DNA from 3 places in the Mesorhizobium sp. WSM4823 genome. Region 1 is predicted to be linked to each of the others. Evidence: riboswitches for the same ligand, from Rfam matches in the RefSeq annotation. Region 1 holds a riboswitch; each other region holds the start of a gene.
The links. A riboswitch is a leader RNA that binds a small molecule or an ion and turns the genes downstream of it on or off. The one in region 1 is predicted to bind thiamine pyrophosphate.
Positions count from the first base shown of each region.

Region 1 (9,945 bases):
CACCATTGGCGCGAGGCGCTGCCGGGCGAAAGCGAAGAGCAGTTTTCAAGCCGGCTTGCCGACGATCTGGAAAGGCTGATCCTGGCCGAGGGACCGGACACCATCGCTGCCTTCTTCGGCGAACCGATCATGGGCGCCGGCGGCGTCATCGTTCCGCCGGGGGGCTATTGGGAGAAGATCCAGGCGGTCCTGTCGAAATACGACATCCTGCTCGTCGCCGACGAGGTGATCTGCGGCTTTGGCCGAACCGGCGAGATGTTCGGCTCGCAGACCTTCGGCATCAGGCCCGACATCATGGTGCTGTCGAAGCAGATTTCTTCGTCGTACCTGCCGATCTCGGCCCTGCTGATCAACGAAAAGATTTTTGAGCCGATTGCCGACGAAAGCAATCGCATCGGCACCTTCGGGCACGGCTTCACCGGCGGCGGCCATCCCGTCGCAGCGGCGGTCGCGTTCGAAAACCTGAAGCTGATCGAGGAGCGCGATCTTGTCGGCAATGCGCGCACGGTCGGCGCGCATATGCAGAAACGGTTGCGCAACCTCGCTTCGCACCCGCTTGTCGGCGAGGTACGCGGCGTCGGCCTGATCGCGGCAGTCGAACTGGTCGGCGACAAGGCGAACAAGACGCCGTGGCAGACCGCCGGCGCGCTGGGCGGGCTCGTCAATGGCTTCCTGCAGCAGAACGGCGTCATCTCGCGCAACATGGGCGACGCGCTGGCCTTCTGTCCGCCGCTGATCATCACCGAGCCTCAGGTCGATCAGATGGTCGACGCGTTTGAAAGGTCGCTCGAAGCCGCCGAACAGGTCGGGTCACAGGGCTGAACAGGCCACCCGAAGGCAGAGGCTGAATGGGCGTTGCGATTGGCACTGGATCATACTTGAACATCCTTTGCGCCGGTGCTACGTCCACCGATATCGACAGGGGCGCTCCGTATTGCCGGGGCTGAGATGGAAGGTGTCAAGCCCTCGGTCCCTCAAGCTGATCTGGGTAATGCCAGCGGAGCGAGGCGACCATGTTTTCAGGTGCACAGATTTCCCTCTATCCGATGTGCGACGATTTCGTCGGCGTCATCCTTGGGGCGCTTTCGGCGATGGATCCCTATCGCCCGAATTTCCGCATCGAAACCGACGACATCTCGACGCTGATCGTCGGTCCGCCGGAACAGCTTTTCCCGGCCATGCGCGATCTGTTCGCATCGGCGGCGGCAAGTGGCGTGCATTGCGTGTTGTCGGCAACGGTGTCGCGCGGCTGTCCGGGCGAGCCTGACGATCCGATCTGTACGCCGATTTCCGGCAGCAGCCATAATTTGTCCCTGGCCGAGCGCATCGACACAGCGCGGGTCCATGTCGACAGTGCAAAAAAGCTCGGACAAGAGGTCGCCGCGCAGTTCTCGCTCTATCCGCTCGGCGAGGGCCATCACATGGACGAGATCTACGGCTGCATCGAATTTCTCAAGACTTCGGGCGTCTTCGACAGGTCGAAGAATTTCTGCACCAAGCTGAGGGGCGATGCCGGGCCGGTGTTCGCGACGTTGTCGGAGGCCTTCCTCCGCTTCGGCGCACCGCAAGGCCATGTCGCGCTCGATCTCACCGTGTCGGCGAACAGCCCGAGCCCTCGGTAGCCTTATTCCTTCGTCCGACCCCCAAAAAGGGGTCGTCAGTGTTGGAGCTTGTCCTTCACCCTGTTCCCCGGGGAGAAGGACAAGCGATAACACATAAGGCTCGACGATCAGAGATTGGCAAACACGCTTTTCACCGCATCGGCCGTCTTCGAGACGACCATGTCGGCCTCTTCGCGCGTCAGGCAGAGCGGCGGCGCGAAGCCCAGAATGTCGCCCTGCGGCATGGCGCGACCGATGACGCCGCTTGCCGCAAGAGCGGTCGCGACCTGCGGCCCGATCTTCTGCGAGGCGTCGAAGAATACGCGGTCGTCCTTGTCGGCGACGAACTCGATTGCCGCCAGCATGCCGTCGCCGCGCACCTCGCCGACGTTTCTATGGCCGCCGACGGCTTTCGCCAGTTCGGCACGGAAATAGGCGCCGGTCTCGCCGGCGTTGGCCACCAGGTCCATCTCGTCGATCAGCTCAAGGTTGGCGACACCGGCGGCAACGCAGATCGGATGCGCCGAATAGGTCCAGCCGTGGCCGAGCGAGCCGAGCTTGTCTGAGCCCTGCACCAGCACCTGCCAGACCTTGTCCGCGACGATGACGCCAGACAGCGGCGCATAGGCCGAGGTCAGGCCCTTGGCGATGGTGATCAGGTCGGGCTTGATGCCGTAATGGTCGGAGCCGAACATGGTGCCCAGCCGGCCGAAGCCGGTGACCACTTCGTCGGCGACCAGCAGCACGTCGTACTTCTTCAGAACCGCCTGGATTTTTTCCCAATAGAGGGCGGGCGGCGGCACGATGCCGCCGGTGCCGAGGATCGGCTCTCCGATGAAAGCGGCGACCGTGTCCGGGCCCTCAGCCAGGATCATCTCTTCGAGCTTGTCGGCGCAGTATTGAGAAAACTGTTCCTCGCTCAGCGAGCGGTCGGCGCGGCGGAAATAGTAGGGCGCCTCGGTGTGCAGGACCGGCGCACGCGGCAGGTCGAAGGCGTTGTGGAACAGGCCGAGCCCGGTCAGCGATCCGGTCATGACGCCGGAGCCGTGATAGCCGCGCCAGCGCGAAATGATCTTCTTCTTCTCCGGCCGGCCGAGCACGTTGTTGTAGTACCAGATCAGCTTGATGTTGGTTTCGTTGGCGTCGGAGCCGGAGAGGCCGAAATAGACCCTCGACATGCCCTGCGGCGCCCGGTCGATGATCATCTTGGAAAGCGTGATCGACGCCTCGGTGCCGTGGCCGACATAGGCGTGGTAATAGGCGAGGTTTTTCGCTTGCGCGGCGATGGCATCGGCGATTTTCTGCCGGCCATAACCGACATTGACGCAATAGAGGCCGGCGAAGGCATCGATGCTCTTCTTGCCGTTGTTGTCCCAGATGGTGACGCCTTCGCCGCCGGCGATGATGCGGGTAGGCGATTCACCCCGTGCATGCGTGCCCATATGGGTCGAGGGATGGAAGAAGTGGTCGCGGTCCCAGGCGGCGAGTTCGTTGGACTGATCGAGCATTTTTTGACTCCTTAGAGAAAGATGGTCCCGACGCGGCCTAAGGTGTGTCGAGATTCAGGTCAGGACGAGTCGAAAATGGTGGCTTCCGAGAACCGGAGCGGAGCGTACTTTTTCGTACGTGAGCACCGGAAGCGCAGGACGCCGCCATTTGCAGACCGGCATCACCTGAATGTCGATACACCTTACGCCACGTCCAGGCAGAGATATCTAAGATCGGTAAAGGCTTCGAGCCCATGGCGCGAGCCCTCGCGGCCGATGCCGGACTGTTTGACGCCGCCGAACGGGATAGGCGCGCCGGTGATCTTGACGCGGTTGATGGCGACCATACCGTAGTCGAGCGCGCGGCCCATGCGCAATTGGCGGCCGCCGTTCTCGGTGACGACATAGGCGACGAGGCCGTATTCGGTGGCGTTGGCGCGGGCGATGACCTCGTCTTCGCTGTCGAAAGGCGTCACGGCGGCGACCGGACCAAAGGTTTCCTCGCGCATGATCAGCGCGTCGTCGGTGACATCGGCCAGAAGGGTCGGCTGGTAGAACAGCGGTCCTGCAGAATCGCGTTTGCCGCCGGTGAGGCAGCGCGCGCCATGGGCGAGCGCATCGGCGACCTGTTCCTCGACCTTCTTGACGCCGCGCTCGTGCATCAAGGGCCCGATGTCGGTGTCATCAATCAGGCCATTGCCTGTCCGCAACGCCTCGATGCGCCTGGCGAAGGCGGTGCAGAAACGATCGTAGATCGGGCGCTGGACATAGATGCGGTTGGCGGCGAGGCAATCCTGGCCGGAGGTAGCGAATTTGGCATCGACGGCTATGGTCACAGCCTTGTCTAGATCGGCGTCGGCAAAGACGACCAGCGGCGCATGACCGCCAAGCTCCATCACCAGCCGCTTCATCGTCGGCGCACTTTGCGCGGCGATCAACCTGCCGATCTCGGTCGAGCCGGTGAAGCTCATGGCGCGGATGCGAGCGTCTTCGCACATCCGCCCGACGATGGTCGAAGCCTTGCCGGTGAGAACGTTGAAGACGCCTGCCGGCAGGCCGGCGCGTTCGCCGAGTTCGGCCAGCGCCAGTGCCGACAGCGGCGTTTCCGACGAAGGATGCGCGACGATGGTGCAGCCGGCGGCAAGGGCTGCCGCCGCCTTGCGGGTCAGCATGGCCGCGGGAAAATTCCACGGCGTGACGACGCCGACGACACCGAGCGGTTCGCGCAGCACCACCATCTCGGCGTTTGGCAGATGGCTGGTGACGCTTTCAGCGTTGAGGCGCTTGGCCTCCTCGGCATACCATTCGACAAAGGAGGCGGCGTAGTCGATCTCGCCCCGCGCTTCTCTAAGCGGTTTGCCCTGTTCGAGCGTCATCAGCAGCGCCAGATCCTCTTTGGCGGCAATGATCAGATCGAACCATTTTCGCAGGATTTTCGAGCGTTCCTGCGGGAGAGCCGCGCGCCAGGCGGGAAAGGCGCGCGATGCCGCGTCGATTGCCTTGCTCGTCTGCTTGGCGTCGAGGGCGGCGACGAAGGCGACGGTGGCGCCTGTCGCAGGATCGGTCACCTCGAAGCTTTCGGCGGCTTCGCTCGCCATCCAGTGGCCGTTGACATAGGCGAGTTCGCGCAGCAGCCGGCGGTCGGCGAGGCGGTCAAGCGCTTCATGGCGTTGTGAGCGGGCAAAATGCGCGGACATTTCGATGTCTCCCGGTTCGAAGTGATACGGAGAGACTATGCGCGCGGTGCAGACAGAGAGGCTGTTTCGGCGCCAACGCGTAGAGAGATTGTCTCTATTGCATCACCGGGGCAGACGATTTCTCTGGTGTTACGATGACATAGGCAACAGATCGGCCACCGGCAAGGCGACCTCCTCCTTCACCGTCTTGGTGACGATGTAAGTGAAATAGCGGTCGATGCCGATCTCGCGTTCGAGCAGGGCGTCGACGAGCCGCTGGTAGGCGTCGATGTCGCGTGCCATCACTTTCAGTAGATAGTCGACGCCGCCGCCCACCGACCAGCAGGCGACGATTTCGGGGACGTCGCGGATAACGCGCTCGAAACGATCGAAATCGGCCTGGCGGTGGCTGGCCAGCGTCACCTCCATCAGCACGGTGGCGACGGGCGCTACGGCGCGCATCGCGACTTTGGCGTGATAGCCGGAAACGATGCCGGCCTTCTCCAGCTTGCGCAGCCGCATCCAGCACGGCGTCGGCGACAGGCCGACCTTGTCGGCGAGCGCCAGCTTGGTGATGCGCCCGTCGCGCTGAACCGCGTCGAGGATTTTGAGGTCGATCTGATCGAGTTTCAATGCGGCCATGAGTGTCCACTTTTTCGTCGCAGCCACCATGACGGCGCATTATTTCGATTGTCAATTGCACTGATTTCGATCTCTAATATGTCATGACATTGTGGCGTCCAGATCCCGCGCTCATCCGGCGGCCGGCCTATCAATCGCTCGCCGACCAGTTCGCGCGCGCCATTCATGACGGCCGCCTGGCCAACGGCTCGCGTTTGCCGACGCATCGGCGGCTGGCCGACGACCTGAAACTGTCGGTGCAGACCGTCAGTCGTGCCTATGAGGAACTGATCCGCCGGGGCCTGGTTTCCGGCGAGATCGGCCGCGGCAGCTTCGTGCAGACACAGCGCCGCGAGCCGGAGCCGCCATACCTGCCGGAGCGCCTTGGCGAGGTCATCGATCTCTCCATCCTGAAGCCGGTCTGCGAGCCGATGCATCTGGAACGGCTGAAACAGGCGCTGGGCTGGCTGGCCGAAAACCTGCCGTCGAGCTCGGCGCTGTCGTTCCGACCGAACATGGTGTTTCCGCGTCACCGCGCTGTGGCGGTCGACTGGCTGCGGCTGTGCGGTCTCGATGTGTCCGCGCAGAATGTCAGCCTGACCAACGGCGCCACGGCCGGCATGACGGTGGCGCTGATGAGCGTGGCGCCGCCCGGTTCGACCGTCGCCACCGAGGCGATCGGCCATCACACGCTGATCCCGCTGGCGCGCTATCTCGGCTTCAACCTCGAAGGACTGCCGATCGACGACAACGGCTTGATCCCGGAGGCGCTGGACGAGGCGTGCCGGCTTTCCGACATCCGTGCCGTGTTCGTGCAGCCCTCGGTGATCAACCCGACCGCGACGCTGATGGACGCCGCGCGGCGCGAGCAGATCGCCGCGGTGGCGCGCAAGCACGACATCGCCATCATCGAGAACGACGTGCTCGGCCCACTGCTCGAGGACCGGCCGCCGCCGGTTGCCGCCTTCGCGCCAGAGCGCACGCTCTACGTCACCTCCTTCACCAAGATCGTGGTGCCGGGCCTGCGCATCGGCTATCTCGCGGCGCCCGATCGCTATGTCGCCGCCGTCGCCAACCGGCATCTCGTCTCCAACTGGATGGCGACGCCGATGGTGGCGGAGATCGCGACAAAATGGGTGGCCGACGGCACCGCGATGGAGCTCGTCCGCTGGCAGCGTTTAGCACTGCGGCGGCGGCAGGAGATCGCCGCGGAAGTGCTTGCCGGGGTCGACTATCGCGTCCATCGCGACGGATTGCATCTGTGGCTGCAACTGCCGGGCGATCGCGCCGAAGAGAGTTTCGTCTCACAGGCCCGCCTGCAGGGCGTGGCGATCGCACCAGGCACATCGTTCCGCATCTCGGCGGCGCCCTGGCAGCCGGCGGTTCGTATCTCGCTGGGCTCGACCACCGAGGGGGAACTGCGCGCCGGCCTGAGCGTTGTCACCAAACTTCTGCTCGGCGATCCGGAGCATCTCCTGCTGGCGATCTAGGCAGACATTGCCGCGAAATCGTGCGGAGTCAGAAACATTGTCATGATATTATTTTCCTGATTGACATGATTTGGCGCGTTCCGCATCGTTGAAGGCATCAAAGTTCTCCAGCACGGGGAAGTTCATTGTCCGCGCCCATCATCAAGATCGACGCCATTTCGAAAAGCTTCGGCACCTTCAAGGTGCTGGACGGCCTGTCGATGCAGGTCATGCCGCGCGAGAAGCTGGCGCTTATCGGCCCATCCGGCTCGGGCAAGACAACGATCCTGCGCATTCTGATGACGCTGGAGAGGATCGACAGCGGCCATATCCAGATCGACGGCGAGCAGCTTTACCACATGGAGCGCAATGGCCAGCTGCTGGCGGCCGACGAACGGCATCTGGCAAGAATGCGCCAGAAGATCGGCATGGTTTTCCAGCTCTTCAACCTGTTTCCGCACAAGAGCGTCATCGACAACGTCACGCTGGCGCCGATCTTGACCAAGGGCATGCCGCGCGCCGCTGCCGAGAAACGGGCGATGGAACTGCTCGACATGGTCGGCATGGCCGACAAGGCCAAAGCGATGCCGGCACAGCTCTCCGGTGGGCAGAAGCAGCGCGTGGCGATCGCCCGGGCGCTGGCGCTGCAGCCCAGGATCATGCTGTTCGACGAGGTGACATCGGCACTCGATCCGGAACTGGTCGAGGAGGTGCTGAACGTCTTGTGGCGGCTCTGCTCCGAGACAGACATGACCATGCTGCTGGTCACCCATGAAATGGGTTTTGCCCATGATTTCGCCGACCGGGTTCTGTTCTTCGACCGCGGCAAGATTGTCGAGGAAGGCAAGCCCGACGAGATTTTCCGCAATCCCAAGCAGGAGCGTACGCAAGGCTTCCTGAAGAAGATCATCGCGGCCGGACATCGCGTCTGACCGCCATGCAGGAGGCGGCGCCGTTCTCTAAGAGTGGCGAAGCCGTTTCGAACCAAAGCAAACCAAGAAGAGAAACAAGGAGTTGGGAACGATGAAAAAACTTGGCATTCTGGCCGGCATGGCCGGTGTTGCACTGACCGCGATTCTGGCCGCCTCGACCGCGGGATCGGCCGACGACGGCAAGCTCGAAGAGCTCAAGGCACAGGGCTTCGCCCGCGTCGCCATTGCCAATGAGCCACCCTACACGGCGGTTGCGGCCGACGGCAAGGTTTCGGGCGCGGCTCCCGATGTGGCGCGTGAGATTTTCAAGCGCCTCGGCGTCGCCGACATCGTCGCCTCGATCTCGGAATATGGCGCGATGATCCCCGGCCTGCAGGCCGGCCGTTTCGACGTCGTCACCGCCGGCCTGTTCATGAAGCCGGAGCGCTGCGCGGCGGTCGTCTATTCGGAGCCGGTGCTGTGCGACGCCGAGGCTATGCTGGTCAAGAAGGGCAATCCGAAGGGCTTCAAGAGCTACGAGGATGTCGCCAAGGATGCCACCGCGACGATCGGTGCGCCAGGCGGCGGCACCGAGGAGAAGCTGGCGCTCACTGCCGGCGTGCCGCGAGACCGCGTCATCGTTGTGCCGGACGGCCAGAGTGGCCTGAAGATGCTGCAGGACGGCCGCATCGACGCCTATTCGCTGCCGGTGCTGTCGATCAACGATCTGGTCAAGAAGGCCAACGATCCGAACCTTGAAGTCGTCGCTCCGGTGGTCGGCGCGCCGGTCTATTGTGACGGCGCGGCGTTCAAGAAGGGCGACGAAGCGCTGCGCGACGCCTTTGACGTCGAGCTGGCCAAGCTGAAGGAATCAGGCGAATTCGCCAAGATCATCGAGCCCTACGGCTTCTCGGCAGCGGCGGCGATGTCGACGACGCGCGATAAGCTCTGCTCGGCAAAGTAGGCATCCCTTCCTTCTCCCCGTTTACGGGGAGAAGGTGTCACGAAGTGACGGATGAGGGGCAGCACAAAGTTCTACGAAGCTGGCGCCGCCCCTCATCTGCCTGCCGGCATCTTCTCCCCGTGAACGGGGAGAAGGGGCCAAGACTACCGCCTCGCACAACTGTAAACGTTGGAAACTCTTGATTTCATGACCCAATGGTCCGGCTATTTCGGCCTGATATTGCAGGGAGCGCTTGTTACCATCGAGCTGACGCTGATGGGGTCGGTGCTTGCCCTGATCATGGCCTTTCTCGCTGGGCTGGGACGGCTATCGCGTTTTTTCGCCATTCGGGCGCTGGCCACCGCCTATATCGAGTTCTTCCGCGGCACCTCGATTTTCGTGCAGCTGTTCTGGGCCTATTTCGTGCTGCCCTTCATTGGCATTTCGCTGACGCCGCTGCAGGCAGGTGTGCTGGCGCTGGGCCTCAATGTCGGCGCCTATGCGGCGGAGGTGGTGCGCGGCGCCATCCAGTCGATCGGCCGCGAGCAGTACGAAGCCTGCACCGCGCTCAACCTTGGCCGCTGGCAAGCCATGCGCCACATCATCCTGCCGCAGGCGCTGCTGGTCATGCTGCCGACCTTCGGCAACAACGCCATCGAATTGCTCAAGGCCACCGCCGTTGTTTCGCTGATCTCGCTCGCCGACCTGACCTTCCAGGCGCAGGTGGTGCGCTCGCAGACCGGCAACACGCTGGTGCCGTTCACCACCATTCTCATCATCTATTTCGTCCTTGCGCTGATCATCTCGTGGGGCGTGCGTTCGCTGGAACGCCGCATGGCGCGCGGCCTCGACGGGGTGCGTGTCTGATGGATCGGGCCTCATAATGGAGTGGGATTGGAATTTCGTCTGGGAGATCATGCCGACGCTGATTCAGGGCGTGAAGATCACCATCCTGGCGACGCTGCTCGGCTCGGTTCTGGCCGCGATCGTCGGGCTGGCCATCGCGCTGGCGCGGCGTTCGCCGAACAGGAGCCTGTCGCGCACCGTCGGCTTCCTCGCCGAGTTCATCCGCGGCACGCCGCTTTTGGTGCAGCTCTATTTCATCTTCTATGTGCTGCCGGATATCGGTATCCTGCTGCCGCCGCTGGTGGCGGGTGTCATCGGTCTCGGCCTGCACTACGGCACCTACACGGCCGAGGTCTATCGCGCCGGCATCGACAATGTGCCGCGCGGCCAA
Region 1 covers NZ_JBVVQL010000007.1:241,432-251,376, forward strand. The annotation lists gene AC0L26_RS19670 (aspartate aminotransferase family protein) at 1-822, shown strand, start outside; TPP riboswitch at 911-1,023, shown strand; gene AC0L26_RS19675 (YkoF family thiamine/hydroxymethylpyrimidine-binding protein) at 1,014-1,622, shown strand; gene AC0L26_RS19680 (aminotransferase) at 1,730-3,109, opposite strand; gene AC0L26_RS19685 (NAD-dependent succinate-semialdehyde dehydrogenase) at 3,292-4,785, opposite strand; gene AC0L26_RS19690 (Lrp/AsnC family transcriptional regulator) at 4,915-5,406, opposite strand; gene ehuR (MocR-like ectoine utilization transcription factor EhuR) at 5,490-6,875, shown strand; gene ehuA (ectoine/hydroxyectoine ABC transporter ATP-binding protein EhuA) at 7,001-7,786, shown strand; gene ehuB (ectoine/hydroxyectoine ABC transporter substrate-binding protein EhuB) at 7,878-8,729, shown strand; gene ehuC (ectoine/hydroxyectoine ABC transporter permease subunit EhuC) at 8,916-9,575, shown strand; gene ehuD (ectoine/hydroxyectoine ABC transporter permease subunit EhuD) at 9,592-9,945, shown strand, end outside.

Region 2 (9,945 bases), on a different contig from region 1:
CAACGGCGAAGCGTTTTACCCCTCCATCTCCTCCCGCAGCATCTCCAACTCCAGCCATTCCTCCTCGAGCGCTGCCAGCGTGGCGCGCTCCTTGTCGAGGGCGGCAATGGTCTTCTGGAATGAGGCCGGGTCGCGTTCGTAATAGGCCGGGTCGGCGATGTTGTCCTCCAGCCGTGAGATCGAGGCCGTCACCGCCTCGATCTTCTTGGGCAGTGATTCCAGCGCGAATTTCTGCTTGAACGACAGTTTCTTTGCCGGGCCCTTCGGCAACGCCTCAGCCCTTCTTGCCGGCACCGCGTCACCAATTTCAGGCTTCGTCCGCGCCCTGCGGTCGTCCAACCTGGTGCCGCCGCGTTGCGCCAGCATGTCCGAATAGCCGCCGGCATACTCGATCCAGCGGCCATCGCCATCAGGTGCAATCAGGCTGGTCACGGTGCGGTCGAGGAAATCGCGGTCGTGGCTGACCAGGATGACAGTACCGGCAAAACCGGCGACCAGTTCCTGCAGCAGTTCCAGCGTCTCCATGTCGAGGTCGTTGGTCGGCTCGTCGAGCACCAGAAGGTTCGCCGGCCGCGCCAAAACACGAGCCAGCAGCAACCGCGCCCGCTCGCCGCCCGAAAGCTCGCGCACCGGCGTACGCGCCTGCTCCGGCTTGAACAGGAAGTCCTTCATGTAGGAGACGACGTGGCGCTGCTCGCCATTGATGACAAGGTTCTCGCCACGCCCGTCGGTGAGGTATTGCGTCAGCGTTTCTTGAGGATCGACCGCCTCGCGCTTTTGGTCGAGCGTGGCGATCTCCAGATTGGTGCCGAGCCGCACCGAGCCTGAGTCCGGCTTCAATTCGCCGGTCAGCATCTTCAAGAGCGTCGTCTTGCCGGCGCCGTTCGGTCCGACCAGGCCGACACGGTCGCCGCGCTGGATGCGGGTCGAGAAGCCCTTCACCACGGTGAGGTCGCCAAAACTTTTCTCGATGTTCTTGGCCTCGATGACCAGCTTGCCGGATTCGGCGGCGTCGCTTGCCACCATGGTCGCCGCGCCCTCGGCGCCGCGATGGCCGCGAAAGCGCTGGCGCATGGTCTGCAATTCGCCGAGCCGGCGCATGTTGCGCTTGCGCCTCGCCGTCACACCATAGCGCAGCCAGTGCTCTTCGCGCACGATCTGGCGGCCGAGCTTGTGCTGCTCGCGCTCTTCCTCTTCCAGCACGGTGTCACGCCATTCCTCGAAATGGCCAAAGCCCTTGTCCAGCCGGCGGGTCTGGCCGCGGTCGAGCCAGATGGTGGCGCGTGACACGCGCTCGAGGAAGCGACGGTCGTGCGAGATGACAATCAGCGCCGAAGAGGTGCGGGCAAGCTCCTCCTCCAGCCATTCGATAACCTGGAGGTCAAGATGGTTGGTCGGCTCATCGAGGAGAAGAATGTCGGGCTCCGGCGCCATGACACGGGCAAGTGCGGCGCGCCGCGCCTCGCCGCCAGACAGATCGCCCGGCCGTTCCTCGCCGGACAGGCCGAGGTGCTCCATCAAGTAGGTGGCGCGGTAAGGATCGTCGGCGGGTCCGAGCCCCGCCTCGACATAGGCGCGGACGCTGGCGAAACCGTCCATGTCGGGCATTTGCGGCAGGTAGCGCACTGTCGCCGAAGGCTGGCGGAACACCTCGCCGTCCTGCGGCTCGATCAATCCCGCAGCGATCTTCAGCAATGTCGACTTGCCCGAACCGTTGCGGCCGACCAAAGCGATCTTGTCGCCCGCCGACGCCGTCAGCTCCGCCCCGTCGAGCAGCGGTGTGCCACCGAAGGTCAGTTTTATCCCGTCAAGATTGAGAAGTGGCGGCGCCATGTCAGCTTTCAGGTAGGGGAAAAGGATGGGCGAGCAACAGCGCGCGGCCGCTGCCCAGCGCGATTTCGAGCCGGCCCTTGACCTCGTTGGAAATGGTCAGCGACGAGCCGAACGCGACTTCGACATGGTTCAGCGGCCATTTGGCGCCGGAGACGGTCAGGCCGGAAAGGTCGGAGAAGCCGAGGATCGAAAATAGCGTGCCGTCGGTGTAGTCGAAGCCGGTCTTTCCGGGAAGCAAGGGAATGCCTTCCTGGCCGCCGCTGGTCAAAAGCACCTCTATGCCTGCCTCAGCCATTCGGACGCTGAGCGCCAGGTGCAGGAAGGCGTGGTCGGTGCGCTTGCCGCCGAACGCACCGGCGAGCACGAGGCTGGTGGCGCCACGGTCGAGCGCGGCGGCGATAGCCAGTTCGCCGTCGGTCTTGTCCTTTTCTGCGGGAAAGACCTGGCGGGGCACGGCGGCCAGCACGTCCGGCAAATCCGCCGGCACCGAATCGAAGTCGCCGACCCAGAGTTCCGGCGTCAGGCCCAGCGTCCGGGCATGGCTCATGCCGGCGTCGGCGGCGATGACACGGGAGCCTTCGACCTGGCGGTCGAGCAGCGGCGTGCGGATAAGATCGCCGCCAAGCAGGATTGTGAATTTGCTCATATGCGTGGCCCTTACCAGCCCTGCTTGCGAAACGGAAGGCCGCGCTCTGGATGCCCGGCAAACTTCCGCTTGCGCAGCACTTGGGGCGGGCCTATGTGTCGAAGCGCTCTAACGGGGTGCTGGACGCGATCTTCGCGGACCGGCTGAGAGGCAAGCATGCCAACCCGCTGAACCTGATCCGGTTTGTACCGGCGGAGGGATTAGACGTTTCGGACAACCCGACGCCTCAATTCCTTTCAATGCCAACGAAGGAGGCGCCGATGCGCACGCTTTTATACTCTCTTGTTTCGGCAATGCTGCTTGCGGCATCCGTTCTCGCCGGCACCGGGCCGGCATCCGCGCAGGAGAAACTCACCGTCTATACCTATGAGAGCTTCACCGCCGAGTGGGGTCCAGGCCCCGCGGTGAAGAAGGCGTTCGAGGCGGAATGCGGCTGTTCTCTCGAATTCGTCGCGGTCGCCGACGGCGTCGCGCTGCTCAACCGCGTCAGACTGGAAGGGGCCGCGACCAAGGCCGACATCGTGCTCGGCCTCGATACCAATCTGACGGTGGAAGCCAAGGCCACCGGCCTGTTTTCGCCGCATGGCCCGGTGTCGGACGTCAAAGTGCCGGGCGGCTGGAGCGACGATATCTTCGTGCCGTTCGACTATGGCTATTTCGCCGTCGTCTACGACACCGAAAAGCTGAAGACCCCGCCGAAAAGCCTGAAGGAATTGGTCGAGGGCGATGCCGATGAGAAGATCGTCATCCAGGATCCGCGCACCTCGACGCCCGGTCTCGGCCTGCTGTTATGGGTGAGGTCGGTCTATGGCGACAAGGCGCCGGAAGCCTGGGCCAAGCTCAGGGCAAAGGTGCTCACCGTGACGCCGGGCTGGAGCGAGGCCTATGGCCTATTCACCAAGGGCGAGGCGCCGATGGTGCTGTCCTACACCACGTCGCCGGCCTATCACATGGTCGCCGAGAACACCGAACGCTATCAGGCGGCCTCCTTCGAGGAGGGCGAATATCTGCAGATCGAGGTCGCCGGCATCACCACGTCAGGCGCGAAGAACCCGCTGGCGCAAAAGTTCCTGACCTTCATGACCGGGCCGAAATTCCAGAATGTCATTCCTGAGACCAACTGGATGTTCCCCGCCGGCAAGACCGACAAGCCGCTCAACCCGGCCTTCGACAAATTGGTCAAGCCAACCAAGACCTTGCTGTTCAGCCCCGAAGAGGCCGCCGCCAACCGCAAGGCCTGGGTCGACGAGTGGCTGGCGGTGATGAGCAAGTAGCTTCTGATTGACGATGATCACTCTACGGCGCCCCCCTCTGTCCTGCCCTCTTTGCCACCACTTGGCATCTCCCCCACAAGGGGGGAGATCGGCCGTCATGCCGGCTTTCGCCAATCTCCGACATTGCCGGAATGAGCGGAGCGCTGAACCTGCCAATCTCCCCCCTCGTGGGGGAGATGCCAAGTGGTGGCAAAGAGGGCAGGACAGAGGGGGGCGCGAAGGAACGCAATCCTCGCTAAGAATCTCGAATCTGGTGGTCTAGCGTGCAACGCGCGCCATCATCGGATTCCCGCGTCACAGCCGGCACCCTCGCGCTCGCCGCTATCGCATTGCTGATCGGCGGTGCGTTTGCCGGTCTCATCGTCGAGGGCGCGCGCGACCTGTCCGGCGCCGCGTCGGCCTTTGATTCCTACCTCTTCCGCATCGCCCGTTTCACCCTGTGGCAGGCGCTTCTCTCGACGCTGTTCTCCGTCGTGCCGGCGTTGTTTGTTGCGCGGGCGCTGTCGAGGCATCCGCGGTTCTTCGGCCGCGGCTTCATCCTGCAGCTCTTCGCAGTGCCGCTGGCGCTGCCGGCCATCGTCGCAGCGCTCGGCATTCTGGCCCTCTATGGCCGTACCGGCTATTTCGCCGGTGTGCTCAGCGCGATTGGCGGTCAGGGCTGGCCGGGCATCTACGGCCTGTCCGGCATCCTCGTTGCCCATGTCTTCTTCAACCTGCCGCTGGCCACGCGGCTGTTCCTTGAGGCGCTGAGTACCGTGCCGGTCGACCAGTGGCGACTGGCGAGCCAGCTCGGCATGGGCGCCAGACCCGCCTTCCGGCTGATCGAATGGCCGACGCTGCGCGCGGCGCTGCCGGGGGTCGCCGGGCTTGTCTTCATGCTTTGCATCACATCCTTCACCATCGTGCTCACGCTGGGCGGCGGGCCGCGCGCGACGACACTGGAGGTCGCCATCTACCAGGCGCTGCGTTTCGATTTCGATCCCGCCCGCGCCGTCACGCTGACGCTGCTGCAGATCGCGTTGACCTTCGTCGTGGTGCTGGCACTGATGCGGCTTGGCGCCAACACCGTCGGCGATGCCAACCTGCCGGTGGCGCAGCGCCGGTATCTTTCGGCCGGCCTTCCCGAGACCGTGCTGAACACAACATTGATCGTTCTGGCGTTGCTGTTCGTCGCCGGGCCGATGGCGGCCACGGTGATGTCGGGCCTTGGCGCCGATCTCGGCCGGCTGGCGGGCGAAAGCGCGGTGCGGCAAGCGGCGCTGACCAGCGCCGTGCTCGCCTTGCTGGCGGCGCTGCTTTCAGTCGCCCTGTCGCTGTCGCTCGTCATGGCGCGAAGGGCGCTGGCCTTGAAGGGCAGCGCCGGTGCCAAGACGCTGCTCGAACATGCCACCGATACCGGCGCCGGCTTCGTCCTCGTCGTGCCGCCCATCGTCATCGGCGCCGGCTGGTTCCTGCTCTTGCGTACCGTCAGCGATGTCTTTGCCATCGCCCCTGTCATGGTCGTCACCGTCAATGCGGTGATGGCGATGCCGTTTGCCATCCGCGCTATTCGCCCCGGCTATGATGCGGCGAGCGAACGCCACGAACGGCTCTGTCTGCTGCTTGGCATTTCGGGCTGGAGCCGGTTTTGGCTCATCGAATGGCCGTCGTTGCGGCGGCCGCTCGCCACCGGCTTCGCCTTTGCCATGGCCTTGTCGCTCGGCGATCTCGGCGTCATTGCGCTGTTCGGCAGCGACGCCCTGCAGACGCTGCCCTATCTCTTGCTGGCGCGCATGGGCAGTTACCGTACGATGGACGCCGCAGGCTTGGCGTTGCTGCTCGGCCTGGTCTGTCTCGCGCTTGTCCTGGCCGCGGATCGGCTGGGGCGGGGAGAAAAGACATGACGCTCAACAGCACGGAAAACGGTACGGCTGTGCGGCTGGAAAAGGTCTCGTTCAGCCATAGTGAAACGCCGTTTTTGTTCGATGTCGAATTCGCTGCCTCGAAGATTACCGCGATCATGGGGCCGAGTGGCTCGGGAAAATCGACGCTGCTCAATCTGGTGGCGGGCTTCGAGACGCCGCGATCGGGTCGCGTGCTGATCGATGGCGCCGATGTCGGCGCCAAACCACCATCGACACGACCCGTCTCGATGGTGTTCCAGGAGAACAATCTCTTTGCGCATCTTTCGGTCGAACGAAATGTCGGCCTTGGCCGCTCGCCGACGCTCAGGCTGACCGAGGCCGACCGCGCGGCAATCGCTGGGGCGCTCAAGCGCGTCGGCCTTGCCGGTAAGGAACAGCGTCTGCCCCGCGAACTCTCCGGTGGCGAGCGGCAGCGCGTCGCGCTCGCCCGCGTGCTGGTGCGCAACCGGCCGGTGCTTTTGCTCGACGAACCGTTCGCTTCGCTCGGGCCGGCCTTGCGCGACGACATGCTTGATCTGCTAGCCGGCGTCCATGCGGAGCGGCGCATGACGGTGCTGTTCGTCACGCATCAGCCGGAAGACGCGCACCGTATCGGCCAGGACATGGTGTTCCTGGACAATGGCACGGTTGCCGCAACCGGGGCTGTCGCCGATTTTTTCACCAAGGCTGGACCGGAAGCCTTCAGGCGCTATATCGGTGCAGGTTCGTTTGGCGCCGAATCACGAGATATTGCCCGGAAGCGGACATAATTTACGGCCAAACCGGCTTCAGGCGATGTGGCGCTTGCTTGCCATGGTCAAAGTAGTGTGGCTAGGTCCTCCGATACTGGTCCGGCATAGGCTGTGATTTGCCGCTACGTGCCGCGTGTGCTCGTAGACGCGAAGCTGTGGCAGTTGATTTGCGCATGGTCCTTCGGAAATCGATGCCCGATTTTCGGGAGTCATGTGCCGAGACCCGAAAGGAAGCTGTTCTGCCGACTGGCACCGACAGAGTGAGAAGGAAACCGCTGGCGCGCTTCCTCGCGCTGGCCGGCTTTGCCATGGCGCTGGCAAGCTGCCAGATGTTCACGCCTCCGGACGTCCAGGAATCCGGCTTCCAGCCTTCCAGCAAACCGATCACGGTCGACAATGTCGCCGCCAACAGCAAGCTCGCCGAAATGGCGAAGGCGCAGCACCCGCGGATCCTCGCCACCTATGGCGGCGAATATTCCGATCCCAAGCTCGAGCGTATGGTCGCCAAGGTCGTCGGCAGCCTGACCGTGGTGTCGGCCAATCCGACCCAAACCTACCGCATCACCATCCTCAATTCACCCAACGTCAATGCTTTCGCGCTGCCGGGCGGCTACCTCTACATCACGCGCGGCCTGTTGGCGTTGGCTAACGATTCGGCTGAGCTCGCCGCGGTGATCGCGCATGAGATGGGCCACGTCACTGCAAACCACGGATTGCAGCGCCAGCAGCTCGAAGCCGAGGAGGGGTTTGCAACCAAGGTCGTCTCGGATGTGCTCGGCGACAGCCCGACCGCCAAGGCGGCATTGATCCGCGGCAAGCTGCGGCTTGCCCAGTTCTCGCGCAATCAGGAGCTGGAGGCCGACGGCATCGGCATCAAGTCGATCGGCGAGGCGGGCTTCGATCCCTTTGCCGCCGGCCGATTCCTCCAGTCTATGTCGGCCTACACCGATTTCCGCTCGATCAGCGGCGCCACCGACGCCAGTCTCGACTTCCTGGCGACGCATCCCAACACGCCGCAGCGCATCGATCTGGCGCAGCGCCATGCCCGCCAGTTCGGCGCCCCTGGCGTCGGCACGCGCGACCGTGCCCCCTTCCTCGCTGGCATAGACGGCCTGCTCTATGGCGACACGCCGGAGGAAGGTTATGTGCGTGGCGAAACCTTCCTCCATCCGGGACTCGGCGTGTCGTTCTCGGTGCCAGATGGCTTCATCATCGACAACTCGGCTGCGGCGGTGACGGCAACCGGACCGGGCGACATAGCGATCCGGTTCGACGGCGTTTCGATCGACAAGAGCCGCTCCCTGACCGACTACATCCGTAGCGGCTGGGTGGCCGGGCTCGATGAAAGCAGCGTGCGCCAGGAAACGATCAACGGCAACGAGGCGGCGACGGCGCATGCCAGCGCCGAGGGCTGGCAGTTCGACATCGCGGTGATCCGAGCCGGCGGCCAGGTCTATCGGCTGTTGACGGCAGCCCCCTCCGCCAGCACCACGCTGGACTCGGTGGCGCGCTCCGTCAGCGGTTCCTTCCGCGTGTTGAGTGCGGCGGAGAAAGCGGCGCTGAAGCCGCTGCATGTCCGCGTCGTCACGGTGCAGCCCGGACAGACCATGGGTTCGCTCGCCGCGCAGATGGTCGGCGTCGACCGCAAGCTCGACCTGTTCCGGGTGCTCAATGCGATGTCGCCCGGTGCTGCCGTTTCGGCCGGCGATAAGGTCAAGATCATCACCGACAGGTAGGGTGTGTCGATATTCAGGTGATGCCGGCCCGCAAACGGCGGTTTCCTGCGCTTCCAGCCTTCGCCGGCCGAAACACTCATAAGCGGTCGCGGGCAGTCAAGGCTACGCTAGGCGGCTGTCGCCAAAAACTCGGGGTTTTGCTTCACCAGCGCCACCTTGAGCTTTTCCATGGCGCGTGCCTCGATCTGGCGGACGCGCTCCTTGGAGATGCCGAGCGCCTCGCCGAGTGCTTCGAGCGTTGCGCCCTCGTCGCTCAGCCGACGCTCCTCGATAATCCTGAGCTCGCGCGCATTAAGCGCGCCGAGCGCCGTTTTCAGCCAGAGAGAGCGGCGTTCGACGTCGATCGTGTCACCAACGACCTCGTCCGGCAAAGGATCGTCCGAAACGAGGAATTCCATCCGTTCGGTGGCGCCGGAATCATCGGCGAGCGGCTGGTTGAGTGAGCTGTCCGGCGCAGAAAGGCGGGAATCCATCATCGCCACGTCGGCCTCGGAGACGCCCAGCGCCACCGACACCTCGCGATAGAGCGAGGTGTTTGAGATCGGCTCGGCGCCATTTGCCAAGCGGGCGCGCAAGCGCCGCAAATTGAAGAACAGTGCCTTTTGCGCCGAACTGGTGCCGCCGCGCACGATCGACCAGTTGCGCAGGATATAGTCCTGCATCGAGGCGCGGATCCACCATGTCGCATAGGTCGAAAATCGCACCTCGCGCTCCGGTTCAAAACGGGCCGCCGCCTCCAGCAGGCCGACATGGCCTTCCTGGACCAGGTCGCCCAAGGGCAAGCCATAGTGGCGGAACTTCGAGGCCATGGAAATGACCAGCCGCATATGCGCCATGGCGATTTGGTGCAACGCCTGCTGGTCGTTGTCTTCCTTCCAGCGCAACGCGAGCACGTGCTCCTCGTCGCGCTCGAGATAGGGGGCTTTCATCGCCGCGCGGACCATGGTTCGCCCTGCCGTATCTTCCATCATGCCGCGCTCCCTCTTCCGGGCGTTGCGGTGCGATCGCTCGACCCTGAGCTGGCATCGTGGTTGAATTGGCGACGCCGCGCCCTACAACAGCCAAGAACGTGCCATGCGGGTGAATGGTTCCGCTGCTGATGTCGCGTGGATTGGGCTGTCAGAAAAACCCATCACGGCGGTCGCTATGTGGCGGGTTGGCGTGATTCGAACGGTTGTGAGAATTGGATTTCGGAAGTGGCTCATTTTTGAAATCTGGTTCCTTATTTTGCCAGCCCGTATCTGTCAGTTTCCGGCGCTTAGAATGTGCCGGGCACCGGCCAAGGACGGGATCACAGAAAAATGAAATGGCTTAAATCGCTCATCGTCGTCGCAACATTGCAGGTGCTGGCCGTCACATCAGGCCATGCTGGCGCCAATCTCGATCAGATCAAGCAGGCCGGTGTCCTCAAGATCGGCACCGAAGGCACCTATGCTCCCTTCACCTATCATGATGCCTCGGGCGCGTTGGTCGGCTTCGATGTCGAGATCGCCCAGGCGATCGCCAAGCGCCTTGGCGTCAAGGCCGAATTCCTCGAGGGCAAATGGGACGGGTTGATCGCCGGCCTCGATGCCAAGCGCTATGACGCCGTCATCAACCAGGTCGGCATCACTGAGGCGCGCAAGGCCAAGTATGATTTCTCCGATCCCTACATTGCTTCCAAGGCGGTGCTGATCGTGCGCGGCGACAACACCGACATCAAGAGCTTTGCCGATCTCAAGGGCAAGAAGGCGGCGCAGTCGCTGACCTCGAATTTCGGCAAGCTGGCTGAAACGAACGGCGCCGAGCTCGTCGGCACCGATGGTTTCGACCAGTCGATCC
Region 2 covers NZ_JBVVQL010000003.1:302,896-312,840, reverse strand. The annotation lists gene AC0L26_RS10215 (ABC-F family ATP-binding cassette domain-containing protein) at 16-1,833, opposite strand; gene AC0L26_RS10210 (thiamine diphosphokinase) at 1,835-2,479, opposite strand; TPP riboswitch at 2,582-2,696, shown strand; gene thiB (thiamine ABC transporter substrate binding subunit) at 2,740-3,753, shown strand; gene thiP (thiamine/thiamine pyrophosphate ABC transporter permease) at 4,017-5,636, shown strand; gene thiQ (thiamine ABC transporter ATP-binding protein) at 5,633-6,406, shown strand; gene AC0L26_RS10190 (M48 family metalloprotease) at 6,697-8,124, shown strand; gene AC0L26_RS10185 (RNA polymerase factor sigma-32) at 8,232-9,095, opposite strand; gene AC0L26_RS10180 (amino acid ABC transporter substrate-binding protein) at 9,426-9,945, shown strand, end outside.
Region 2: it holds a riboswitch for thiamine pyrophosphate, as region 1 does, so the genes downstream of both, thiB (thiamine ABC transporter substrate binding subunit) here and AC0L26_RS19675 (YkoF family thiamine/hydroxymethylpyrimidine-binding protein) in region 1, are expected to answer to the same signal.

Region 3 (9,945 bases), on a different contig from region 1:
CTCCACCACTTCCAGTTTTCACGCAGCTATCCGCGCCTGCCGGCGGCGGATGCAACCGTCATTCCACTGCTTTCGAAGATCCCGGTGATCGGGCCAGCATTCTTCCAACATCATCTGATCGTGTATCTCGCGGTCGCGCTGGTTTTTGGCATGGCTTATGTCTACCGACGCACGCAGTTGGGGCTCAACCTGCAGGCGGCGGGCGACAAGCCGGCCGCGCTCGATGTCGCCGGCATCGACGTCGTGCGAACCCGTACTGTCGCCGTGTTGACCACCGGAGCGCTGGCCGGGCTCGGCGGCGCCTATCTCGCTGATGTCGGGGCCGGGCTGTTCATTCCTTTCATCACCAATGGCGCGGGCTTTCTCGGCATCGTGCTGGCCATGCTGGCGCGCGGTCGCCCGATCTGGGTGCTGTTCGGCGCGTTGCTGTTCGGCGTGTGCCTGTCGCTGACGACGGCCATGCAGGTCGCCGGAATCAACATACCGACCGACATCATCCAGATGCTGCCGTTCCTGGCCGTGATGATCATGCTGGTGCTGTTTGGCCGGCGCGCCAGCCTGCCGGCGGCGCTTGGCATTCCATACGAGCGCGGTGCGCGCTGAGCACGATTTCATGCGCGGACGGGACCCGCGCCAAATAGGAGGAAAGAATGTCGGATACCAAGGTCTACCTGCTCGACGGCGGCTCGCTCGTCCTCGATGGATATCATGTGTTCTGGAACCGGGGTCCTGGCGGCGAAGTGCGCTTCCCCGTCTATTCGATCCTGATCGAACATGCCGAGGGTCGGTTTCTGATCGACACCGGCTACGACTACGACCACGTGATGAAAGTGCTGCCGTTCGAAAAGCCGATCCAGGAAAAGCACCAGACCATTCCCGGCGCGCTAGCGCTGCTTGGGCTTGAGCCGAAGGACATCGACGTCGTCGTCAACTCGCATTTCCACTTCGACCATTGCGGCGGCAACAAGTATTTTCCGCATGCCAAGAAGATCTGCCACCGGACCGAGGTACCGCAAGCCTGCAATCCCGAACCTTTCGAGCATCTCGGCTACTCCGATCTGAGCTTTTCGGCGGAGGCCGCCGAAGCCCGTGGCGCGACGGCACAATTGCTTCCGGGAACGACGCGGGCGAATTCGACCTTCGAAGGCGTCGATGGCGACGTCGACCTTGCCAAGGGCGTCCGGCTGATCTCGACGCCGGGTCATTCGATCGGCCACTACAGCCTGCTGGTCGAGTTTCCCAAGCGCAAGCCGATAATGTTCACGATCGATGCGGCCTATACGCAGAAAAGTCTCGAGACCCTGTGCCAGGCGGCCTTTCACATCGACCCCGTGGCAGGCGTCAATTCGATGCGCAAGGTGAAGAAGTTGGCCGAGGACCATGGCGCCGAGCTGATGTACTCGCACGACATGGAGAATTTCATGACCTACAGGACAGGCACGCAATTCTACGGCTGATCGCCGTCAATCGGGAGACAACATGATGCGCTATCTCGAACACGCCGATCCGGTCATCACTTTGACCGCGGGGCCGGTGAACGCCTATGCCGAAGTGCTGCGCGGCCTCGGTCGCACGGTGCTCTACGATTACGACCCCGCGTTCCAGCTTTTCTACGAGAAGGTGGTCGACAAGGCGCAGAAGGCGATGCGCCTGTCGAACAAACCGGTCATCTTGCATGGCGAGCCGGTGCTGGGCCTCGAAGCTGCCGCAGCCTCGCTTATCGCTCCCGACGATGTTGTGCTCAACCTGGCGTCCGGAGTCTACGGCAAGGGGTTTGGCTATTGGGCAAAGCGCTATTCGCCACATCTCATCGAGATCGAGGTGCCCTACAATGAGGCGATCGACCCGCAGGCGGTTAAGGCAATGCTGGAAGCGCATCCCGAAATCACCGTCGTGTCCGTCTGTCACCACGACACGCCGTCCGGCACCATCAATCCGATCGACGAGATCGGTGCGCTGGTGTCTGCGCATGGCGGCTATCTCATCGTCGATGCCGTCTCGTCCTTTGGCGGCATGAAGACGCATCCGCAGGATTGCAGTGCCGACATCTACGTCTCCGGCCCAAACAAATGCCTGGGCGCGCCGCCCGGTCTCACGATGATGGGTATCAGTGAGCGGGGCTGGGCCAAGATGAAAGCCAACGAGGCAGCGCCACGCGCGTCGATGCTCAGCATCGTTGACTGGGAGCATGCGTGGTCCAGGGACGCGCCGTTTCCATTCACGCCGTCGGTCTCGGAGATCAACGGTCTCGATGTCGCGCTCGACCTCTATCTCAACGAGGGACCGGAGGCGGTGTGGGCGCGCCATGCGCTCACCGCCAAGGCGATGCGCGCGGGAGTCGCCGCGATGGGCCTGTCGATCTGGCCCGCCAGCGACAGCATCGCGTCGCCGACCACGACCGCCGTGCGCACGCCCAAGGGCATCGACGAAAAGGCGCTTCGCCAAGCCGCGCGTGCCCGCTATGGCGTGGTTTTTTCGTCTGGGCGCGGCGAAACATTGGGAAAGCTGACACGCATCGGCCACATGGGTCCAACCGCCCAGCCAATCTATGCGATCGCGGCGCTGACGGCACTTGGCGGCGCGATGAATGCCTTGGGCCAAAAACTAGCGATCGGCAAAGGCATCGATGCGGCGGTGGCCGTTATCGACGCCGACGCCTGAACAGACACCACCAGATCACGGAACGAGGGAGCATTTTTATGACTGAGCGGCTCGCAGGAAAGACGGCGCTGGTTACGGGCGCCGCGCAGGGTATCGGCAAGGCCATCGCAGCGCGGCTTGCCGCCGACGGGGCAACCGTCATCCTCAGCGACATCAATGCCGAAGGCGCCAAGAGCGCGGCCGCGACTATAGGCGGAAAGGCGAGGGCGATCGCCGCCGACATTTCCGACCCGTCATCGGTGAAGGCACTGTTCGCCGAAATCCAGGCCCTGACCGGGGGCATCGACATTCTCGTGAACAACGCAAGCATTGTGCCCTTCATCGCCTGGGACGATGTCGATCTCGACCATTGGCGCCAGATTATCGACGTCAACCTGACCGGCACCTTCATCGTCAGCCGCGCAGGCACTGACCAGATGCGGGCGGCGGGCAAGGCCGGACGGGTGATCAGCATCGCATCGAACACCTTCTTTGCCGGCACGCCGAACATGGCGGCCTATGTCGCGGCCAAGGGCGGCGTCATCGGCTTCACCAGGGCGCTGGCCACCGAACTTGGCAAATATGGCATCACCGCCAATGCGGTGACGCCTGGTCTGATCGAGAGCGACGGCGTCAAGGTAAGCCCGCACAACGAGGCGTTCGGTTTCGTCGAGATGCTGCAAGCCGTAAAAGGCAAGGGACAGCCCGAGCATATTGCGGACGTTGTGTCATTTCTTGCCTCGGACGATGCGCGCTGGATGACGGGCCAGACGATCAACGTTGATGCAGGAATGGTCCGATATTAGGTCGTAACTCATAGGCGCGCAGCCACAGTCGGATTAAGGCAAGTTGGACCATAGCGAGGAAGTTGACTCGCGAGCTTGTCATAGCGGGTTGCGTTGTGAACCGGGTTGGCAAAGTCCGCGATGTGGCCGGCAAGATGCTGGCGAAGACAACTGATCGACATGCTGAAAGCTATCGCGACCAGGTCACGTTGGCGCTGCTCAGTCATCTGACCCGTCTTGGGATCCCTGAATATGAGCAGGACGAGCAGCTCGGCGCGTTCTGGTCGGCCGTCCAAGTCGAGATGATCAGGCAGTTCTATCGTGGCAGTCAGCCTGGAGGGACCGCTGCGTGACCCGTGCGAACTGTGTCCGTGCTGCCGGGATCGATCTTCGTCAGCCGCGATCTCGCCTCGATGACGCGCCGTTGCGCGGCCCGTATTCTGCTGCACAGCGCGATATTGATACCGACACCGCAGTCTTCATCCAGCATCTCGTTCGCACGCTCAAGGGAGCGCTCCGCCCGGTTAAGCTGCTGTCGGGCTTTCGCCAGTTCCATATCCAACAGTTCCATGATTCCGAATCCAATGCGGTCCCTTCGGTTGGTAAACCGCTTGTGGTCGCCGTTGGTTCCGCCTGTTCGCGAACATGGAGCCCAGACGGCGATGTGGCTGGAACAGTTCTGGAGCGAGAGTGGTGGCGCCACTGGACCCAAGGTCGCGACGAATGAAACGCCGGCGCAGTCAACCCGCGCTACGTCCTTCAAAGCTGGGGGGATCGATTTTTACGAAGCGGTCTGCGGCCTCGACCGCAATTCGCATCCTGCTGCGCAGCGCGAGATTCTCGGCCAGCATTTCTTCAGTGCGTTGAAGCGCGAGCTCGGTCCGGTGGATGCGCTGCCTGGCATTGGCAACTTCGGATGTCAAAATATCGGCCGCTATCCCGTGGCCCCGGGGTTTCATAGTGTCCATGGATTTTCTAACACATGGGGGCCGACATGGTTCCCTGATGTCGTGCGAAATGGGGTGTCGCAGTTCCTCTATCAGTGGGGGTGCGGGGGCGAAGCCCCTGTTATGTTCAAGCGTTTCCTCTGCGCACGATGGCCTATCGTTCCGCTGCTGCGCTCATCTTCGGAGCATTCCAGTGAAGCTCGGTTTAGTCTGCTCCGGCGCATTCGAAGCAGCCGGCGGCAGTCCGCGGCGGATCTCCGAAGTAGAACCAGGCGCAAACCCCTGCAGCAATCAAGACTATAGGCGCAACGCCCTCATCCGCCATTCCGCCCCCTTTCATGTCGCATCCATGTCGCGTGGACCTGCCGATAGTCGCAACATGGCGCGACATGACCGGCTGTTGCTGCAGCCAAGTATCTCGCAAATCTATGATTTGACTGGGGAAAGGAGTGGTGCCAGAGGCGGAATCCAAGCGACGGAAAACTCGCTCTGTTTCCAAATTGTTAGGCCTACGCTATAGCCGGGCTGGCCAACAAAAATACCAACAAAATATTTCTGTGGATTGGTTCGGTTCCTCGACACACTCTGTTCGCGCAATACCACGGTGTCCCAAACCTATCTCAAAAGGCCATTGCTGTCGTTACTCGAGTTGGATCCATATAACCCCTCTCGATCGCATTGCATGTTGCGTGGGAAAATCGCAGGTCCGCTGACTCCGATTTGCTGACCTCTGATCGCTCACCAATTCAAGATCGCGGAGAGGAGCATCTTTCGATTCGCGCCTGTCATTCTGAAAATATTGCTCTTTCACACTCCTTGCAGCATAATTGTTACGCGGCTACAAGGCGATCGGATGTGGCGGCGACAGGCACTCGGGAAGCACCTGCCGCTCGAGCTAGGCGCGACCCCGACTGTTGAACAGATCGGCATGCGGGCACTTCGCACGAGGTGCGCCGGCAGTAGCCAATGCACCTCGTTTTTTCAGACGTACTCGCGTTCAATACTGCAAGTTGGGCGGCGCGATGCCCAGCTGAAGAGAATTGCGTCGAAGTAATCTGAAGGCCGGCTCGAGGGCTCTCCGATGGCCGGAGCGCGAAGGGAGCTTTGCTGCGCCCATGCGGGTAGGTTCACACTCCGCGTGTTCGGCGACATCCGACAATTGTGTCGGCTTTGTCGGTTTGACGACACAGCCTTGGTTGGCCGGCATCTTGGACGTTTTTGGCTAAGCTGCTGAAAACAAATGTATAATCCATTCCCCTTACACCGTCATATAGATTGGCACGAATTTTGCTGAATTTCGTCGATAGGGCGGGAGCAGCTTGCCAGGGAAGAGCGAAGAGATGGCTCGACAAAATTGAAGGACGGGGGATCACAGATTTGTTGCGAATGAATACGTTGCCCGCTGGCGGCCCTGCGTCTGCGGCTAGAGTCGCCGTGCGGTTTGAAGATGCGGCGAGGGACTGCAGACCGCGTGTCGATTACATGATTTGCTGGCGGGTCCAACAATGGGCGCTGCAGATGTGCATACGGTTGGCGAGCTACGTCCTGTTCGTGATGGCATTCCTCGTCAGCGCTATGACAGCGAACGGACAGGAGACCAGCCTTGTCGGCATTTACCAGGGTTCGGAGCTAACCGCGGCCGCCAACCATCTGGGACAAGGCGGATACGAGCTGTCGGGTGGTACCAAAGTGTCTTTCGACAAGTGGTACCACAGCAAATGGATCGACATGCGATTTGAAATGTTGACGCAGCTGTCGGATGATTTCGGTCTTCTGTGGGGCGCGAGCACCGGCCAACGCGCCGAAAAGGTCCGAATCGACCCAGGTGTAAAACTCGGCTTTATTCTGCAAAAGCGACCGACGCCGTCCACGACGCTTTCTCTCACCGTCAGTTCGATTTTGGGCGGGAACCTGACGGAACGACCTTGCACGGCTGACTATGGCGCCCTCGGCGGCTTCCATACAGTGAATTGCCGTCTGGCCGCCTCGCAACTGCGGCCCTCGGACACGTTGAAATACATGACAAACCTCGAGCCAAGCCGATGGAAACTCGACCTTCGGTTCAGGGGTGAATTTTAGCGATGGTGAAAGGCAAGGCCGTAAATTTCGTTGATGAAGAACAATCAGACAGGAAGTTGATTATGCGCAAAACACAATTGTTCCCGGCAGGTTTCGTAGTCGGTCTTATAGCGTGCCTGTTGGCTGCACCCGGTTTCGCGGGTGATCTCGATGCCGGTATCAGCCGCAAAGGAACGACCGGTACTCCAGCCGCGGAAAGCAGTAGCTCGGGCTGTCCACAAAATGCCGACGGCACATTCTGCTGGATGAGCCCAGATATTGGGGAAGCATGGACATCAGGCTTTATCGGTTCCGGCGTATCGATAAATGTCATAGATGATTTCAAGGAACAGCCATTTGATGCAGACCTCGGTCGCGGTACGCAGAGGCAGCGACATGGAGATTGGGTCGCTGAAATTGCCGGCATGGTCGCCCCTGGCGCAAACATATTCAAGTATGACTATCTCGAGGGGCCTTCGATCGGGCTGCAGGACGGCCTCAATATCATCAATGCGAGCTACCGCACTATAGAGCCACTGAGCCAGCATCCGCGCGAGCAGGCGATCGTCGATGCCGCCTGGGCGGGCACTGCCATCGTCGCAAAGAGTGCCGACAACCGCAGCAACGAGGTAGGTAGGCCGCATGAAGGGGATTTCGATGAGCTAACCCTCGGGCTGATCGGGGCGCCATCGGCAATCTTCGTGGGTGCGCTCGACCACAATGGCACTCCCGGGAACAAGACGCGGCTGGCCCGATACTCGAATTATCCCGGCTCAAACGCCGAGGTGCGGAACCAGTTCCTGACCGTGGGTGTCGAGGGTGACAACACTGGCCTATACGGCACGTCTTATGCGGCACCCGTGGTTGCAGGCTATGCCGCCATCCTTGGCAGCAAGTTCACGTCAGCAACACCGACACAGATTACTAATCAGTTGCTGGACACAGCTAGGACCGACACGCTCGTCAATTACAATCCGGCGACTTACGGCCGCGGCGAGGCCAGCCTTTCGAGGGCCTTGGCACCCGTTTCGATCAGGTAGACGAGCACTTCGATCGAGCAACTGATTCTGTGAGGCGTTGAGAGCCACACAAATCGCCTCCCAGAATTCAGCAGCTGTGCCGTTGACCGATCCAATCATAAACAAGAGCCACTGCGTTTTTATCGAAGTCCGTTGCCGGTAAACAAGGCCGAATAGCGCTTTCCCATCTCATGTATGAAGGCAGAGCAATGTCCTTCCGCTCAATCACAGCCGCATCACCTTCTTCTCCTGCAGGGCCAGTTCTGACCAAGGAAGAGCGGAGCGCCGGCGGCACCTCTGCGTCATGGTCTTCCCAGCCTGGTGCTCGAACGGCGAAAGCGCCCGAACTCGAATGTGACATCCCCGCAGCAGCTGGTGTCGGTCGAATATTCCAAGGTTCTATCGGCGCCTGTCGCGAGGTTTTCCGGGCGTGAATTTTCGATTGGGCGATGCGTTCGCGCTGAGTGGGGTCTTGGCGGAGCAGGGCGGGAGCAGTTCGACTGTGTCATAGGCAATACTGAGCTTTCAGATGGAGCAGCGCAGAGCCTTGCTCGAGGATTTGCTGGCCCGCATCCTTGCTGGAAGACCCGTGATGCAAATCACCTAACGGTCCTTTGTCACCAGTGATCAAAACGCCGGACCGATAAAGTGTCTCACCATGATTTCGTCGTTCGCAACGTTCCGCCTGCACAGCTGTGGACCTACAGACCAGCACTCTTACGACGCAGGGAATAGGGGAGCTTTTCGCAAGTCACCGCTCGGATAGGGCGTCATGTCTGGGACTAGACCAGGATCGCCTCCCAGACTTGATCGGAGCGTTGGATATGTTCGGCACGATCAGCTTTTCGGCCCCGAAGTCCTTCGATCCGGCAAGCGCATCGAAAACATGTTGCTTGGCTTGGCGCACGCTCGCTTCCAGCGACGCTCCAAGAGCAAGTGAGGCCGCGACTGCGCTGGCCATCATGCAACCCGTTCCGCGCATCTCACGCGGCCAGCGGGGCGCCTCGAACCGAACTGCAGGTTGGTTCGGCTGCCCAAGCACGTCGACGCAACGCGTTCCTTGTGCATGGCCGCCCTTGACGAGTACGGCGGCCCTCACCGTCCTCGATAGCTCTTGGGCCTGACGACAAGCCCCTTCTTCGTCCGCGATCGGTGCCGATCCGGTCAATCGAGCCAGCTCGACCAGGTTGAGCCGGCAGATCGGCATCAGATCACGAGTCAGCGCGTTGATGGCATCGGCCGCTTGCACCGTCCCTACGCCAGAATGAACTGGATCAGGTTCAACGGGTCACTGCGCCGCGAAAGCCAGCAGTATCTCAGCCCCTTGCCGGGACTCCCCTGGTGAATGCCCTAGGTTGAACGGGCCTGCGCTATCTTGTCAAGCAGGTTCGGGCGCCTTGGGCCGGCGGTGACGGCCGGCGGTTAATCAAACCGCGCGGGAGTTCGCGCATGCGTGGGCCAAAATCACGCCCCGGACACCAGCGCGGAATGGCCAAAGCCCCATTCGCCTCGTCAACGATGGAAAAACTGTACTGGCCGTGCGTGTCAAGATCGACCGAGTAGCTCAAGCGGTCGCGTATGCGGTTGTCCTGGTCGAGACGATCCGCGGCGTCAGCGAGGTGATCTGCGATTCGTCCAGGTAGACGGAGTTGCAGACAACGCTCTGGTCGTCTGGCTGGCAAGTGCGAGCCGCCGCTCCGTTGAGATGCAGCACCGTGAGCCGCGCTCGCCAAGAATGACATAGGTCGAAATCCGCGCACCGGAACTCTTGTTCCATATCTCCACGAACTCCATCGGCAGGATTCCGGCTGCTTCGCAGTGGTCCGGGTCCAGCGTTATCGATCCATGGTAATTGAGGTACGCTTCGGTGACATGGATGCCGTGCAGCTTGCCGGCGACAAGTTTTCGCATTGGTCTGTTGTCCCTTCACCTTTAAGATACGGTCGAATGTCCCTTGGGGCCGCCCAAAACGGGGGCGGGCTATATCCCGACGACGAGAGCGCCGCCGCTGAGACCGGCGCCTGCCGGCCCCTAGGATCGGAAACATCCGCATCTGCTTAGGCGGCGGAGAGATCGCTTAGCTGTTCAACGCTCTTGCCGTATTTGCGCCTGTAAGCGGCAATGAAATCGTCGTCGCTACAGATGCAGCGGCCGCTGGAATCTTTGGCCTTCGGATCGTGCAAGTGAGAGCCAAGGGGGCGCAGAAGATTCACCCGAGTGCTCGTCGTCGAGCTCCTGGGAAAACCCGCACTATGTTTGACCAGCTCCGCGGCAAGCATTATCCCGGCAAGCGCTGACTGAAAGGCCATCGGAACCACGGTTCGAACGAGGCGACTTCCATCACTGAGCTGGAACACCAGACCGCCGCAGATAGCCTGCTGATAAAAGGAGCGCAGGGGCTGGCCAACAAACGGGGCTAGCGGTTCAAACGGCACATCCATTGCTGTAGCCACCCGAGCTACAAAGTCGTTGGGAACTCCGGCATTGGTCTGCAGG
Region 3 covers NZ_JBVVQL010000009.1:145,924-155,868, forward strand. The annotation lists gene AC0L26_RS22010 (putative B6 ABC transporter permease subunit 1) at 1-603, shown strand, start outside; gene pldA (4-pyridoxolactonase) at 651-1,457, shown strand; gene ppaT (pyridoxamine--pyruvate transaminase) at 1,483-2,661, shown strand; gene pldH (pyridoxal 4-dehydrogenase, SDR-type) at 2,700-3,446, shown strand; gene AC0L26_RS22030 (DUF6074 family protein) at 3,542-3,778, shown strand; gene AC0L26_RS22035 (hypothetical protein) at 3,775-4,152, shown strand; gene AC0L26_RS22040 (hypothetical protein) at 4,166-4,393, opposite strand; gene AC0L26_RS22045 (hypothetical protein) at 5,903-6,451, shown strand; gene AC0L26_RS22050 (S8/S53 family peptidase) at 6,454-7,470, shown strand; gene AC0L26_RS22055 (bifunctional hydroxymethylpyrimidine kinase/phosphomethylpyrimidine kinase) at 8,201-8,698, opposite strand; TPP riboswitch at 8,683-8,799, opposite strand; partial or broken gene panD (aspartate 1-decarboxylase) at 8,919-9,360, opposite strand; gene AC0L26_RS22065 (E2 ligase fold family C protein) at 9,507-9,945, opposite strand, start outside.
Region 3: it holds a riboswitch for thiamine pyrophosphate, as region 1 does, so the genes downstream of both, AC0L26_RS22055 (bifunctional hydroxymethylpyrimidine kinase/phosphomethylpyrimidine kinase) here and AC0L26_RS19675 (YkoF family thiamine/hydroxymethylpyrimidine-binding protein) in region 1, are expected to answer to the same signal.